Regions from separate parts of the Exiguobacterium sp. s78 genome, predicted to be linked through region 2. Evidence: predicted binding sites of a transcription regulator. Region 2 holds the regulator's gene; each other region holds the start of a gene.
The links. Region 2 encodes Rex, which represses fermentation and respiration genes when NADH is low (regulators of the CRP and FNR family bind a similar motif). Its sites were predicted from a motif close to TTGTGAAATATTTCACAA; they were not measured.
Positions count from the first base shown of each region.

Region 1: a site for Rex is predicted at 975-992, ahead of KNQ18_RS03855 (cytochrome ubiquinol oxidase subunit I). Genes of this name have one in related genera too.
Region 3: a site for Rex is predicted at 1,616-1,633, ahead of adhE (bifunctional acetaldehyde-CoA/alcohol dehydrogenase). Genes of this name have one in related genera too.
Region 4: a site for Rex is predicted at 1,347-1,364, ahead of KNQ18_RS10330 (L-lactate dehydrogenase). Genes of this name have one in related genera too.

Region 1 covers NZ_JACSNB010000001.1:784,649-787,807, forward strand. Annotated here, with positions in the region: gene KNQ18_RS03850 (N-acetyldiaminopimelate deacetylase) at 1-876, shown strand, start outside; gene KNQ18_RS03855 (cytochrome ubiquinol oxidase subunit I) at 1,111-2,508, shown strand; gene KNQ18_RS03860 (cytochrome d ubiquinol oxidase subunit II) at 2,521-3,159, shown strand, end outside.
Region 2 covers NZ_JACSNB010000001.1:8,600-11,758, reverse strand. Annotated here, with positions in the region: tRNA gene KNQ18_RS00100 (tRNA-Ala) at 185-260, opposite strand; gene tatC (twin-arginine translocase subunit TatC) at 365-1,144, opposite strand; gene KNQ18_RS00090 (twin-arginine translocase TatA/TatE family subunit) at 1,152-1,349, opposite strand; gene KNQ18_RS00085 (redox-sensing transcriptional repressor Rex) at 1,349-2,008, opposite strand; gene KNQ18_RS00080 (ATP-binding cassette domain-containing protein) at 2,176-3,159, shown strand, end outside.
Region 3 covers NZ_JACSNB010000001.1:1,627,179-1,630,337, forward strand. Annotated here, with positions in the region: gene adhE (bifunctional acetaldehyde-CoA/alcohol dehydrogenase) at 1-1,530, opposite strand, end outside; gene KNQ18_RS08510 (beta-class carbonic anhydrase) at 1,867-2,418, shown strand; gene KNQ18_RS08515 (Na+/H+ antiporter family protein) at 2,733-3,159, shown strand, end outside.
Region 4 covers NZ_JACSNB010000001.1:1,983,055-1,986,213, forward strand. Annotated here, with positions in the region: gene KNQ18_RS10325 (GNAT family N-acetyltransferase) at 1-47, opposite strand, end outside; gene KNQ18_RS10330 (L-lactate dehydrogenase) at 304-1,260, opposite strand; gene KNQ18_RS10335 (DUF92 domain-containing protein) at 1,426-2,205, opposite strand; gene KNQ18_RS10340 (5-formyltetrahydrofolate cyclo-ligase) at 2,199-2,744, opposite strand; gene rpmG (50S ribosomal protein L33) at 2,802-2,951, opposite strand; gene KNQ18_RS10350 (1,4-alpha-glucan branching protein domain-containing protein) at 3,056-3,159, opposite strand, start outside.

The DNA.
Region 1 (3,159 bases), 780 kb from region 2:
CCATTTTGCTCGGAACATCCAGGCTTCATGCATGCCTGTGGTCACGATATGCACACATCGATTGCGTTAGGGTTGATGAAACGAATCATTGAATTGCCGGTCATGGATGATGTTGTCTTTTTATTCCAACCAGCGGAAGAAGGTCCGGGCGGGGCTGAACCGATGATTAAAAGTCCGTTGTTTGAAAAATATCGTCCAAGTGAGATGTATGGTCTTCATGTTGCACCGGAATATCCAGTCGGTACGATTGCGAGCCGTCCCGGCGTCTTGTTCGCGAGTGCTCGAGAAGTTCATATAACGATTTATGGTCAAAGTGGTCACGCGGCCTTTCCTCATTTGACGATTGATACGGTCGTCGCGCAAGCAGCCTTGATCATGCAACTGCAAACAATCGTCAGTCGATCGATCAATCCGATGAACTGTAGCGTCATTACGATTGGAAAGGTCGATGCCGGGATTCGGGAAAACGTCATCGCCGGTAGAGCTGTTCTTGACGGTACGATGCGCGCACTCAATGGAGAAGACATGGAAAAACTGGAACGACGCGTTCGTGACATCATTCGAGGAATCGAAGCTTCGTTTGGCGTCAAGATTGATCTACAATTCGGAAATCGTTATTACGAGGTCGTCAATGACCGACACATCGTTGATAAATTTTCATCATTCGTCAAGATGAATGCGAACTACATTGAATGTGATGCAGCAATGACAGGAGAAGACTTCGGATTCATGTTGAAGGAAATTCCAGGGATGATGTTTTGGCTCGGAGTCGACAATCCGACATCTGGACTTCACCAACCAACCTTGAATCCGGATGAATCCGCGATTCCATTTGTGATTGATTTACTCGATCATTATTTCCGAGAATATGTTTAAAAAGTTTTATGAAATAATGAAGGACATTAAGCTTTCCCTTTCGAAATCAAGAATGGGAGAGCTTTTTATATATGTAAGAATAGGAGTTTTCGAACATTTTGTGAAAAAAATCACGTGCACATGTGAACAATTTGTTACATCAAACATTATAAACAGACATAAAGGGTTATGTTCTCTATGATACGGTTATAGACCATATAGAGAAGTATGTTTTAGGAAGAGGGGGCTATATACATGTTCAATGATCCCGTATTGCTCAGTCGATTGTTGACAGGGCTCACATTAGCGTTTCATATTATATTCGCGACGATTGGCGTCGGGGTACCACTCATGGTACTCGCTGCTGAATTCATCGGTCTGAAACGCAAAGATCCGGATTATATTTTATTAGCAAGACGGTGGACGCGTGGATACGTCGTTACCGTCGCAGTCGGTGTCGTGACAGGGACGGCCATCGGATTGCAATTATCACTACTTTGGCCGTCACTCATGCAAGTGGCTGGTCAAACGATCGCATTACCACTGTTCATGGAAACATTCGCATTCTTCTTTGAAGCGATTTTTCTCGGTATTTACCTGTATACATGGGATCGATTCAAAAACCCATGGTTACACTGGTTGATCGGGATTCCAGTCGTCATCGGTGCGACAGCATCAGCATTCTTCATTACGACGGTCAACTCCTTCATGAACTCACCAGAAGGATTTAAGATCGTCAATGGAACGCTAACGCAAATTGAACCATTAAAAGCAATGTTCAATACAGCAACACCTACAAAAGCAACACATGTCATCGTATCGGCTTATTTGACAGTCGCCTTCATCTTGGCGGCAATCGCGGCGTTCCACTTACTCAGCAAAAAAACACTCTCAGCAGCGGAAACAGCGTATCACAAAAAAGCACTTCGCTTAACGGTTATGGCTGGATTGATTTTTGCCTTCTCGACGGCACTTGTCGGGGACTTCTCAGGGAAATACTTGGCGAAATATCAGCCAGAGAAACTCGCGGCTGCTGAATGGCATTTTGAAACGACAAGTGAAGCAGAATTGATCTTTGGTGGGATACTTGATCAGCAAGAAGACGGCAGTTATGAAATCAAGGGAGCCGTCAAAATCCCATATGCACTCTCGATCCTTGCGGGTGGAGCTCCAGATACAGAAGTCATTGGTCTAAATGAGTTCGCAAAAGAAGATCAAGCACCGCTGATCGTTCACTATTTCTTCGATATCATGGTTTCGATTGGTATGTATTTGGCTGCCATCTCTGCCTTGTTCATCTTGGCATTCCGTTTGAAAAAATTAAATCCTTATAACAAATGGATTTTAAGAGGTGTCTTCATCGGTGGACCTCTGGCGATGATTTCCATTGAAGCAGGTTGGATGTATGCTGAAATTGGTCGCCAACCTTGGACACTTTACGGCATCATGCGGACAGCAGATGCGGCGACGACATCAACTGCCGTCGGTCCGATGTTGATTCTATTCAGTGCCTTGTACTTGATGCTCGGTACGATTTGTACAGTCGTATTATTACGGATGTTCAAGAAAAACCCGGTTGGAAAAGAACTTCAAGAACTTGCTGAAAACCACCACGCACGTGGGGAAGCTATGTTCGTGGATGATAACAAGTAAGGAGGGAACGATTTGGACGTTCAAACACTAGGAATTACGGTCCTCTGGACTTTCCTGTACGGATATCTCATCGTTGCCTCAATTGACTTCGGTGCTGGATTTTACGCCTTTTATTCAAAATATACGAAGCGGGATCATTTAACGAATCGATTGATTCTTCGTTATCTCTCACCAGTGTGGGAGGTAACGAATGTCTTCTTCGTATTCTTCTTCGTCGGACTAGTCGGGTTCTTCCCGGATACCGCTTACTATTTCGGTACGGCACTGCTCGTGCCAGCCTCGATCGTTCTCGTATTGATTGCGATTCGTGGTAGCTTCTATGCATTTGCCAATTATGGATCAAACGACAGCATGTTCTATACGTTCTTATATGGAGCAACTGGTCTATTGATTCCGGCGGCGATGTCAACGACATTGACGATCAGTCAAGGTGGTTTCATTCGTAAAACGAATGAAACAGTCGAGTTTTTAGGAACAAAATTATTTACGAACTTTTACTCTTGGTCGGTCGTAGCACTCGCTATCGTATCCGTCCTCTATATCAGTGCGATGTTCCTCTTGTTCTACGCAGATAAAGCGAAGGATGAAGGGGCTACTCCGCTAATTCGTAAATGGGCACTCTTCTGGAGTGGTCCGACGATTCTTGTCTGT
Region 2 (3,159 bases):
ACTGATAAAACAGTTAAACGAAAATTCTGTATATTTAGTTTAATGAATTTAATGGAAATAAACAATTTATATTTGTCTATTTTTTTAATTTATTTGTTTTACATGACATTTTATATTTGTAAGGAATTTAACTGGGAGTAAAATAAAAACTCCTCGACGCTTCGAGGAGTTAGATATTTGGTATTGGTGGAGACTATCGGGATCGAACCGACGACCTTTTGGCTGCCAGCCAAACGCTCTCCCAGCTGAGCTAAGCCCCCATGAATTATCTTTAGTATACGCATCACTAACTGCTTTATCAATATAAAAAGAACGCTTTCATAAAAAAGAATCCCTTCCAAAATCGTCGGAAGGAATTCACGATTCATTTATTCAATTCACGCATCAAGTCCGCCTGTCGTTCAAGCTCTGCCTGTTGCTCGAGGATCAAGACCTTTTTGTACGTCCGCGCAGAAATCAAGATGCTGATCTCATAGAGAACGAACAATGGCACCGAGATCATCAAGTGTGACGTCACATCCGGCGGTGCGATCAATGCCGCAACGACGAACAGCACAAAGTACGCATATTTCCGATTCTTTCGCATGAAATATGGCGTCACGAGACCAAGACGCGTCAGGAACATCGTCACGACCGGCAATTGGAACAGAAGACCGAACGGCATCGTCAATCGGATTAAGAAACTGAAGTAGTTCTCGACTCCAATGACTTGTTCGATTCCGAGCTCTTTCCCGAGATCTGTTGAGACTTCAAGCAAGAAGGGAAGCAACCAGAAATACGAGAAGGCTACGCCAGCCAAAAATAGAAAGAAGATGACCGGAATATACGTCAATGTCGCTTTTTGCTCCTTGTCATAAAGTCCTGGTCGGACGAATGCCCAGAGTTGATACATCCAGAACGGTGACGCTAAAATCAGCGCAATGATGAACGCAAGATTCAAATACAACATTAAAGGATCGGCGACGTTGAAGGCATTCAAACCGATGCCGAGCTCTTTTAAGTCCGCTTGCAAGAAGCGAACGAGCGGTCGGACGAGCGGAAATGCGACAGCGAACAGGACGACGACGATGATAAGCGACCAGACGATCCGCTTGCGCAGTTCGTCAAGGTGCGACGTCATGCTTTGCTCTTGATCAACCGTCATGATTCAATCACTTCTCTTTCGGTTCGTCCTTTTTATCGTCGTCCATGATGCCGTTCGTGGCATTCTTGAACTCTTTCAATGTCTGACCCGCAGCGCGTCCGAATTCTGGTAACTTCTTCGGTCCGAAGATGATCAACGCGACGACCGCGATTAATCCGATGCTCGCTGGTCCGATACCTAGTGTGAGCGGGATAAGGTTTTCCATTATGATTTCACTCCTTCAGCTGATTGCGAATAATGCTTCATGAAATAAACTAACGACTGCAACTCGATCGATAAATCGATGTGATGGACCCGGACGCTCGCTGGCACGTTCAACCGCGCTGGCGTAAAGTTCAGGATGCCTGTCACACCATACTCGACTAACTCATCCGCTACTGACTGTGCGAACTGCGATGGAACCGTCAAGATGGCAACATCGACCTGATTCGCTTCGATTTGTTCTTTCATGTCCGAAACATGATAGATTGGAACGTCATGCGTCGTTGTTCCGACCTTCTCTTCGTCCGCATCAAACGCAACGACTATCCGAGTACTATTATTCTTTAAAAAGTTATAATTTGCAAACGCTGTTCCGAGATGACCGACCCCGATTAAGGCAACATTCGTCACCTCATCTTGATTCAAGGTTTTGCGGAAAAACGTTAAGAGATGTTGAACGTTATACCCATACCCCTTCTTCCCTAATGCCCCAAAGTAGGAAAAATCGCGACGAATCGTTGCTGAATCAACCTTCACCGCCTCGCTTAACTCAGCAGAAGAGACGCGGAGCTTGCCTGAATTGTATAAACTTTGGATGAAGCGATAATATAGCGGCAACCGTTTTGCTGTCGCTTGTGGAATTTTTGTGTCTGGTCCATTCATCCTGCAGTTCCCCCTTCGGCCACATCCATCGTGGCACCCAAATCTTTGCAAAAAGCTTTCTACTCTCCTTGATTGTAAACCACTTCACATAGAGTCACAAATAATATATTCCGCAGGACCTTGCGCTTTTGTTCGTGATAGACTAAAGGGTGGAAGGATGGATGGAAATGATACTCTTACAAGTCAATCAACTCTCGAAATCATTCGGCGTCGAGCCGATTTTAGAAAATATCAAACTGGAAGTACAAGAGCGAGATCGGATTGCGCTCGTCGGACGAAACGGTGCCGGTAAATCGACCTTGCTCAAAATCATCGCTGGTGAACTCAGTCATGACTCGGGCGACATCATGAAAGGCAAGGATGTCAAAATCGGTTATCTCGCGCAAGACAGTGGTCTCGAATCGAATGAGACGATCTGGAACGAGATGCTGACCGTCTTCGAACATCTCCAGGAACAAGAACGAACACTGCGCCGGATGGAAATCGAAATGGGCATGGAGCATATCTTGAACGACCCGGTCGCTTACGATCGTCTCTTGAAGACGTACGATCAAGCGCAACACGACTTCTCAGAAGCCGGTGGTTATCAGTTCGAAGCGAATATCCGCTCCGTTTTGCACGGCATGCGCTTTTATCCGGATGATTACTCGCGCCGGATTCAGACATTATCCGGTGGTCAACGGACACGGCTTGCCTTAGCAAAGATGCTCCTGCAAGCACCAGAGCTCCTCATTCTCGATGAGCCGACCAACCACCTCGATATCGATACGCTTGCTTGGCTTGAAAGCTACCTCGGTGGTTATCGTGGTGCCGTCCTGATCGTCTCGCACGACCGGTACTTCCTCGACCAAGTCGTCAATGTCGTCTACGAACTGTCGCGCAATGTCTGTCGTAAGTTCACGGGGAACTATACGAAGTACTTGGAGCAAAAAGCGGCCTTATACGATCAGGAAATGAAGCAGTTTGAACAGCAGCAAGAAGAGATCGCGAAGATGCAGGACTTCATTCAACGGAACATCGCCCGGGCGACGACGACAAAACGTGCCCAAAGTGTCCGGAAGCGGCTCGAGAAGGTCGACCGGCTCGACCGACCAGATGGGGATGAGCGTAGCACGGTCCTGTCCTTCCCGATTGAAAAACAGAGCGGGAAC
Region 3 (3,159 bases), 1.6 Mb from region 2:
GGACTGTGGTAAGTTTTGAATTACTTTATCGGCATACCCGAACTGTACCATCGTTGGATCCGTCACGATCATGACACGTGAGACGTCAGTCATCGACCGCAAGTACTGAACGGAGTTCTTTTCGAAGTAGATTTTTTCAGGGACCTTGAACCATTGCATGTTCACGCGTCGTCTCGCCACCTTTTTGACGTTGAGTAAGTGCTTCGCTGTCACGTTTTCAGAAACAGAGTTTTTCCCGTATGATCCACAACCGAGTGTCAGTGATGGTGTCAACTCGTTGTACAGATCACCGATTCCGCCATGAGCAGATGGGCTGTTGACGAGGATCCGGCAGGCTTTCATGCGGAGTCCGAACGCTGTCATCAAGTCATCGTTCGTCGTATGAATGACGGCTGTATGACCGAGACCACCGATTTCAAGCATCTGTTCGGCAATCGTAAACGCTTCTTCGGTTGAAGCGACGCGGTACGCACCGAGGACGGGACTGAGTTTTTCATGAGACAGTGGTTCTGCTGCTCCGACGTGCTCGAGTTCCGCGACGAGCATGACCGTTGTTTCCGGAACATCGATTCCGGCTTTTTCTGCGATCCATGTCGCAGGTTTCCCGACGATGTCCGCGTTGACGGCACACGTATCGGTTTTGATGACGAGTGATTCGAGGCGTTGTTTTTCTTCCGGTGTACAGAAGTAACAACCGAGTGCTTCCATTTCCGCACGAACCGTCGCATAAATCTCTTGGTCGACGATGACGGCTTGCTCAGACGCACAAATCATCCCGTTATCAAACGTTTTTGAAAGAACAAGATCGCTGACTGCCCGTTTGACTTTCGCAGACTGTTCGATGTAACACGGAACGTTCCCTGGTCCAACACCAAGTGCCGGTTTACCTGTTGAATACGCCGATTTGACCATTCCTGCTCCACCTGTCGCAAGGACCATGGCGATTTTTTCATGGTTCATCAAGACTTTCGTTGCTTCAAGTGATGGTTCTTCGACCCATTGAATACAGTCTTTCGGTGCCCCTGCTTTGATGGCTGCGTCGCGGAGTGTTTTCGCTGCTTCAACGGAACAACGTTGTGCCGATGGGTGGAACGCGAAGACGATCGGGTTGCGCGTCTTGATCGCAATCAATGCTTTGAACATCGTCGTTGATGTCGGGTTCGTGACCGGTGTGACACCACAGACGACACCGACCGGTTCAGCGATATATGTGATGCCGTTTTGGACATCTTCTTCTAAAATCCCGACCGTTTTTTCATGACGTAGACTGTTGTAGATGTATTCTGTCGCAAACATGTTTTTAATCATCTTATCTTCAAAGACACCGCGTCCCGTCTCTTCTGACGCGAGACGAGCGAGTTCGACGTGCCGTTCAAGTCCGGCAAGTGCCATATCCCGGACGATCGTGTCGATTTTTTCTTGATCGAATGTCAGTAATTCTTGTAATGCGCGTTGCCCTTTTTCAACGATTTGTCCAACTGCTTGTTCGACCGGCGTTGCCGTCGATTTTGTTTTTTCTTTCACAGCCATGAGTGGTTTCCTCCCTGTCGTGGAACGAATCTGAGTTTGATTTGCTAACCATTATGTCAGGAATGCCAAGCTGTTTTTCAATAGTTTGTGCTTTCCTTCACAAATCAATCATAACCCCTTTTTCCTGTTTTGTGCATGACCATCCTGTGAATTCCATCACACCTTTGATAGCGTTTACAACTGTTGTGAATTCCTCTTTTTCATCGTTTTGCTTCATGTACATAGATGTGTGCGATTTGTCACACCTCGCATTTTCGTGACTTGATAGCCGTTTCATCATCTTGTATTCTGATATGGGGTACATATTAAGAGCTACCACTAAAGGAGGACACTTGAATGTCAGTTGTACAGGAAATGCTAGCCTTCAACGAGCGATTCGTCGCCGAAAAACAGTATGAACAGTTCGTCTCGGATAAGTTCCCAGACAAAAAGGTCGTCATCCTGACGTGTATGGATGCCCGCTTGACGGAGCTCCTCCCACACGCACTTGGTCTTAAGAACGGGGATGCGAAGATCATCAAAAATGCCGGTGCTATCCTATCGCACCCATTCGGTTCCGTCATGCGCTCGATTCTCGTCGCGTTGTATGCTCTTGGTGCTGAAGAAGTCGTCGTCATCGGTCACCACGACTGCGGCATGAGCACGATTGATCCTAACCACATGATCAACGAGATGAAGGATCGGGGCATCGACCAACAGATTCTTCACACGCTCGAAGTATCTGGCGTTGATTTGAATCAATGGTTGCGTGGTTTCACGTCAGTTCAAGAAAGCGTCGCTCACTCGGTCAGCCTCGTGAAGAACCACCCATTACTACCACCTGGGACGAACGTTCACGGACTCGTCATCGATCCAGGGACTGGTAAGCTCGACGTCGTCGATTGCTGATCACTCTCTATAGAAGAAACGCAAATAGATTCGGATATTCTACTCCGTCTTAATTTAAAAATAACGTGCCATATTTTCTCGTAACGGAGAAGGATGGCACGTTTTTTGTATGAGTCATTTTCAGTGATCAAAACGCTTCTCACTTCATGCTTCGGGGTATAACAGAATGTAACTTCTTGTGGAGAGCTAAAAAGCGTATCATTCATCTTTTGATTACGAGGTCAGACTTTTACTCTTGACAGCATTCCAACATGGCTGTAAGATACTTTAGTATAGTACAGTGATAACAAAAGAAAGTGTGGTTTTACTGAATGATAAACGCCGTATTGTTTGCCGTCTTTTTACTATTTATTTTAGCGATCTTCCGCGTCCACATCGTGCTCGCGATGGTCATCAGTGCGTTTGCCGGTGGTCTTGTCGGTGGTCTTGACCTGACTGCGACGACAAAAGCATTCTCCGGTGGTCTTGGTGACGGAGCAGAAATCGCCCTTAGCTACGCGATGCTCGGTGCATTTGCCGTCGCCCTCTCGAAAACAGGTTTACCGGATGCACTTGCTCACTCTTTGATTGCGCGTTCGCGTGGTAACGCAAGTGCCGCTTCCGTCAAAAAATTAAAAGGATTCATCTTGTTCGCGATTCTCTTGCTTGCGATCAGTTCACAAAACGTGTTGCCGATCCACATCGCATTCATTCCAATCATCATTCCGCCGTTGCTCGGTCTCTTTTCTCAGCTTAAGATCG
Region 4 (3,159 bases), 2.0 Mb from region 2:
CAGTATTGTTCTGCATCCTCTTTAGTTAGTTTTCGAAAAGTATACATGACTGTCGGTTCTCTCCTTTTTGGGTATCATGACGTACAAAAAAATGACGTAAAAATGCTTCTATCTCTTACTTAACCCTTTTCTAGTAAAATAAAACCTAGATTTTTTTCTTTTTACTACCGGACGAATAGATGTGATTTTTTATGTATTCGTTCACTACATCAAAAAAACTCAAGTGTGGACAATGTGAAGCAAGTCCGACACTTGAGTTTTTTGCTACTTTATTTCGTGATACCTTCATCATGATGCGTACGCTTATCCTTGCAAGACGGGTTCAAGCGTCTGACGTAATACATCAGCAGAATGATGGAATTTCTTCAACTCTTCTTCCGTCAATGAGACTTCAATGATTTCACGCACACCTTGACGATTGATGATGGCGGGAACTCCAATATGGATACCGGAAATTCCGTACTGCCCATCGACATGCGCACCGACCGTCAATAGACAGTTCTCATTTCCGAGGATGGCACGAACGATCCGAACGAGTCCAAGCCCAATCGCATAGTAGGTTGCCCCTTTGCGCTCGATGATATGATAAGCAGCATCTCGGACATTGATGTAGATTTGATCAAGATCTGCTTGAGAATAACGATCGTCTTCAGCAAGTAGTTCATCAATCGTTTTTCCATAAATACGGCTGTTACTCCAGGCTGCGAATTCCGTGTCACCATGTTCGCCAAGAATATAGGCATGGGCATTTCGGGAATCAATGTGAAAGTATTCTCCGAGCATTTGACGCAGGCGCGCTGTATCAAGCACCGTTCCTGATCCAAATACGCGGGATTTCGGAAGACCAGAATATTTCCAGGCAAGATGCGCCATGATATCAACCGGATTAGAAGCCACGACGATGATACCATCAAAACCGGAATCCATGATTTGACGAATCATTTCTTTCATGATCAACGCATTCTTTGCAACGAGATCGAGTCTTGTCTCACCTGGTTTTTGTGGAGCGCCTGCCGTGATGACGACGACTTCCGCTTCTCGGCAGTCCGCGTAGTCTCCAGCCCATATGCGCATCGGTGAAGAGCTAAATGGTGTTCCGTGGTTTAAGTCCATTGCCTCGCCCTCTGCTTTGGCTTTGTTGACATCAATGATGACAAGTTCTTCACAAAGTCCAGCTGTTGACATCTGATAGGCAAAGCTTGAACCGACTGCACCAGCTCCAATGAGGGCTACTCGTGTCACTTTCGCATGTAATTCCATATCGTTATGTCCACCCTTCCATTCGTCCTAAGAGTTTGTTAACTATCTCACAAGTAAATTGTAACATCTTTCACATTCTTTGTATCATGTGAAATTAATCACATTTGTCCATTTTGTGTCATTGATATCCTAACATAAGGAATTACATACTCACATACTTTCCAGTTACCAAAATCGAACGATGATAAACCCGATTCCGCTTGCCAAACCACTCGTTAAGACATTGACAGCGTCATTCCCTAAAAATCGAATGCCTGAAACGTAAGCTGTCGGTTGACCATGGTGCTCTCGCTTTTCCGTGTATTCCCCACAAACCGTACATCGGTAAACGCGTTGCCCTACCGCTCCAAATAGTGTATCCAGTAGGCTCCCGAGTACACCGATGCTTGTTACGAGTAAGACGTGTCTTAAAGAAAGAGAAAATATCCAATGCGCTGCTACAGCGATGAACGCAGCTCCTGCGATCGTACCGATCGTTCCAATCAGCGACATCGCTCCACTCGTTCCTGCTGGTACCCGTCGTAACGTTTTGAGAGACCACGGATCACGTCTTGAGAGCGGTCCGATTTCAGATGCCCACGTATCAGCATTCGATGCTGCGATGACGAATAGAAATAACAAGAGATACGCAAAATCCTTCGTCATAGCATACGCTAAGGCAGCAACGAACGCTACCCCTCCATTCGCAAGGACTTGCCATCCGTCACGCGCGCCGTCTTTCTCAACGATGGAGTCGACCGATTGTTTTCTGGACCTTCCGACCTTCGATAACAGACTCGAGCTACCAAAGAAGAGTAAGAGTACTACTAATCCTTGCCAACCGAATCCGAATGAGACACCACTACCGACGAGCAGGGTCATGATAGCACCACTTGTCGTCAATAAACGAAAAGATCGTCCGGTCCAAGCAAGCAATAGACAAAACAAAATGGTCGCGCTCAACATCGGATGACCTCTAATTCAGTGACGATCAAGTCAACGGGGATATCAAAGGCTTCCACTTCGAAATCTGGAAGAAGTTGTTCAGAAAAGGCAATCGATACTTTACATCCTGCATATGGCACGAGTGCACGATCGTAATAGCCTCCTCCCCATCCTAAACGATAGCCGTCCCGACGATAGGCGCGACCTGGAACGAGGCAAAGCTCTGCTTGATCAAGTGAGGCGCGACGTGCTGAAGCGATCGGTTCAGCAATCCCCATCTGATTTGCTTGCAGTTGATCTTCTGGTCCATGTTCATAAAAGACCATCTCGTCTCCGACTACTTTTGGTATCAAGACCGTCTTGCCCTCTTGCCACGCTTGTTCAATCAGCATTCTTGTATCACATTCATTTCGAAAAGCTAACGTGATCGCGACACAGGTCGCTTGTTGCCATTCAGGTAGTAACAAGACATGTTCGTGAATCAATCGTTCCTTTTCCGCACGGTTCTCCATCACATCTAGTCGTTCTTTGATCAGACGGCGTACTTCTTGTTTATTCATAGTTGTCTTCCTTTCCACAAAAAAAGCCATCACACGAAGTGACGGCTTCCATCTCAATTATTTCACTTCACGGTGAAGTGTGTGCTTACGGAGACGTGGGTTGTATTTCTTCAACTCAAGACGCTCTGGGTTGTTACGCTTGTTCTTTTTAGTGATATAAGTACGGTCACCAGTTTCAGTGCAAGCTAATGTGATTTTAACGCGCATGGGATTCCCTCCTATCTAGCTCTCGATGTATCAAGTGATTTTGCTTTACATAAGGTTAAGCATACTCAAGTATCGTACCAAGAAAGGAAAGGAATTGCAACTGTTCATCCGTTCTTTTTCGGATTCGTCACGTGTTGATATGGTTTTTCAAGGTTCTCTTCAAAACGCAGCGGCTTCTTTTCGACGTGATACTCTTGTTCCACCCCAT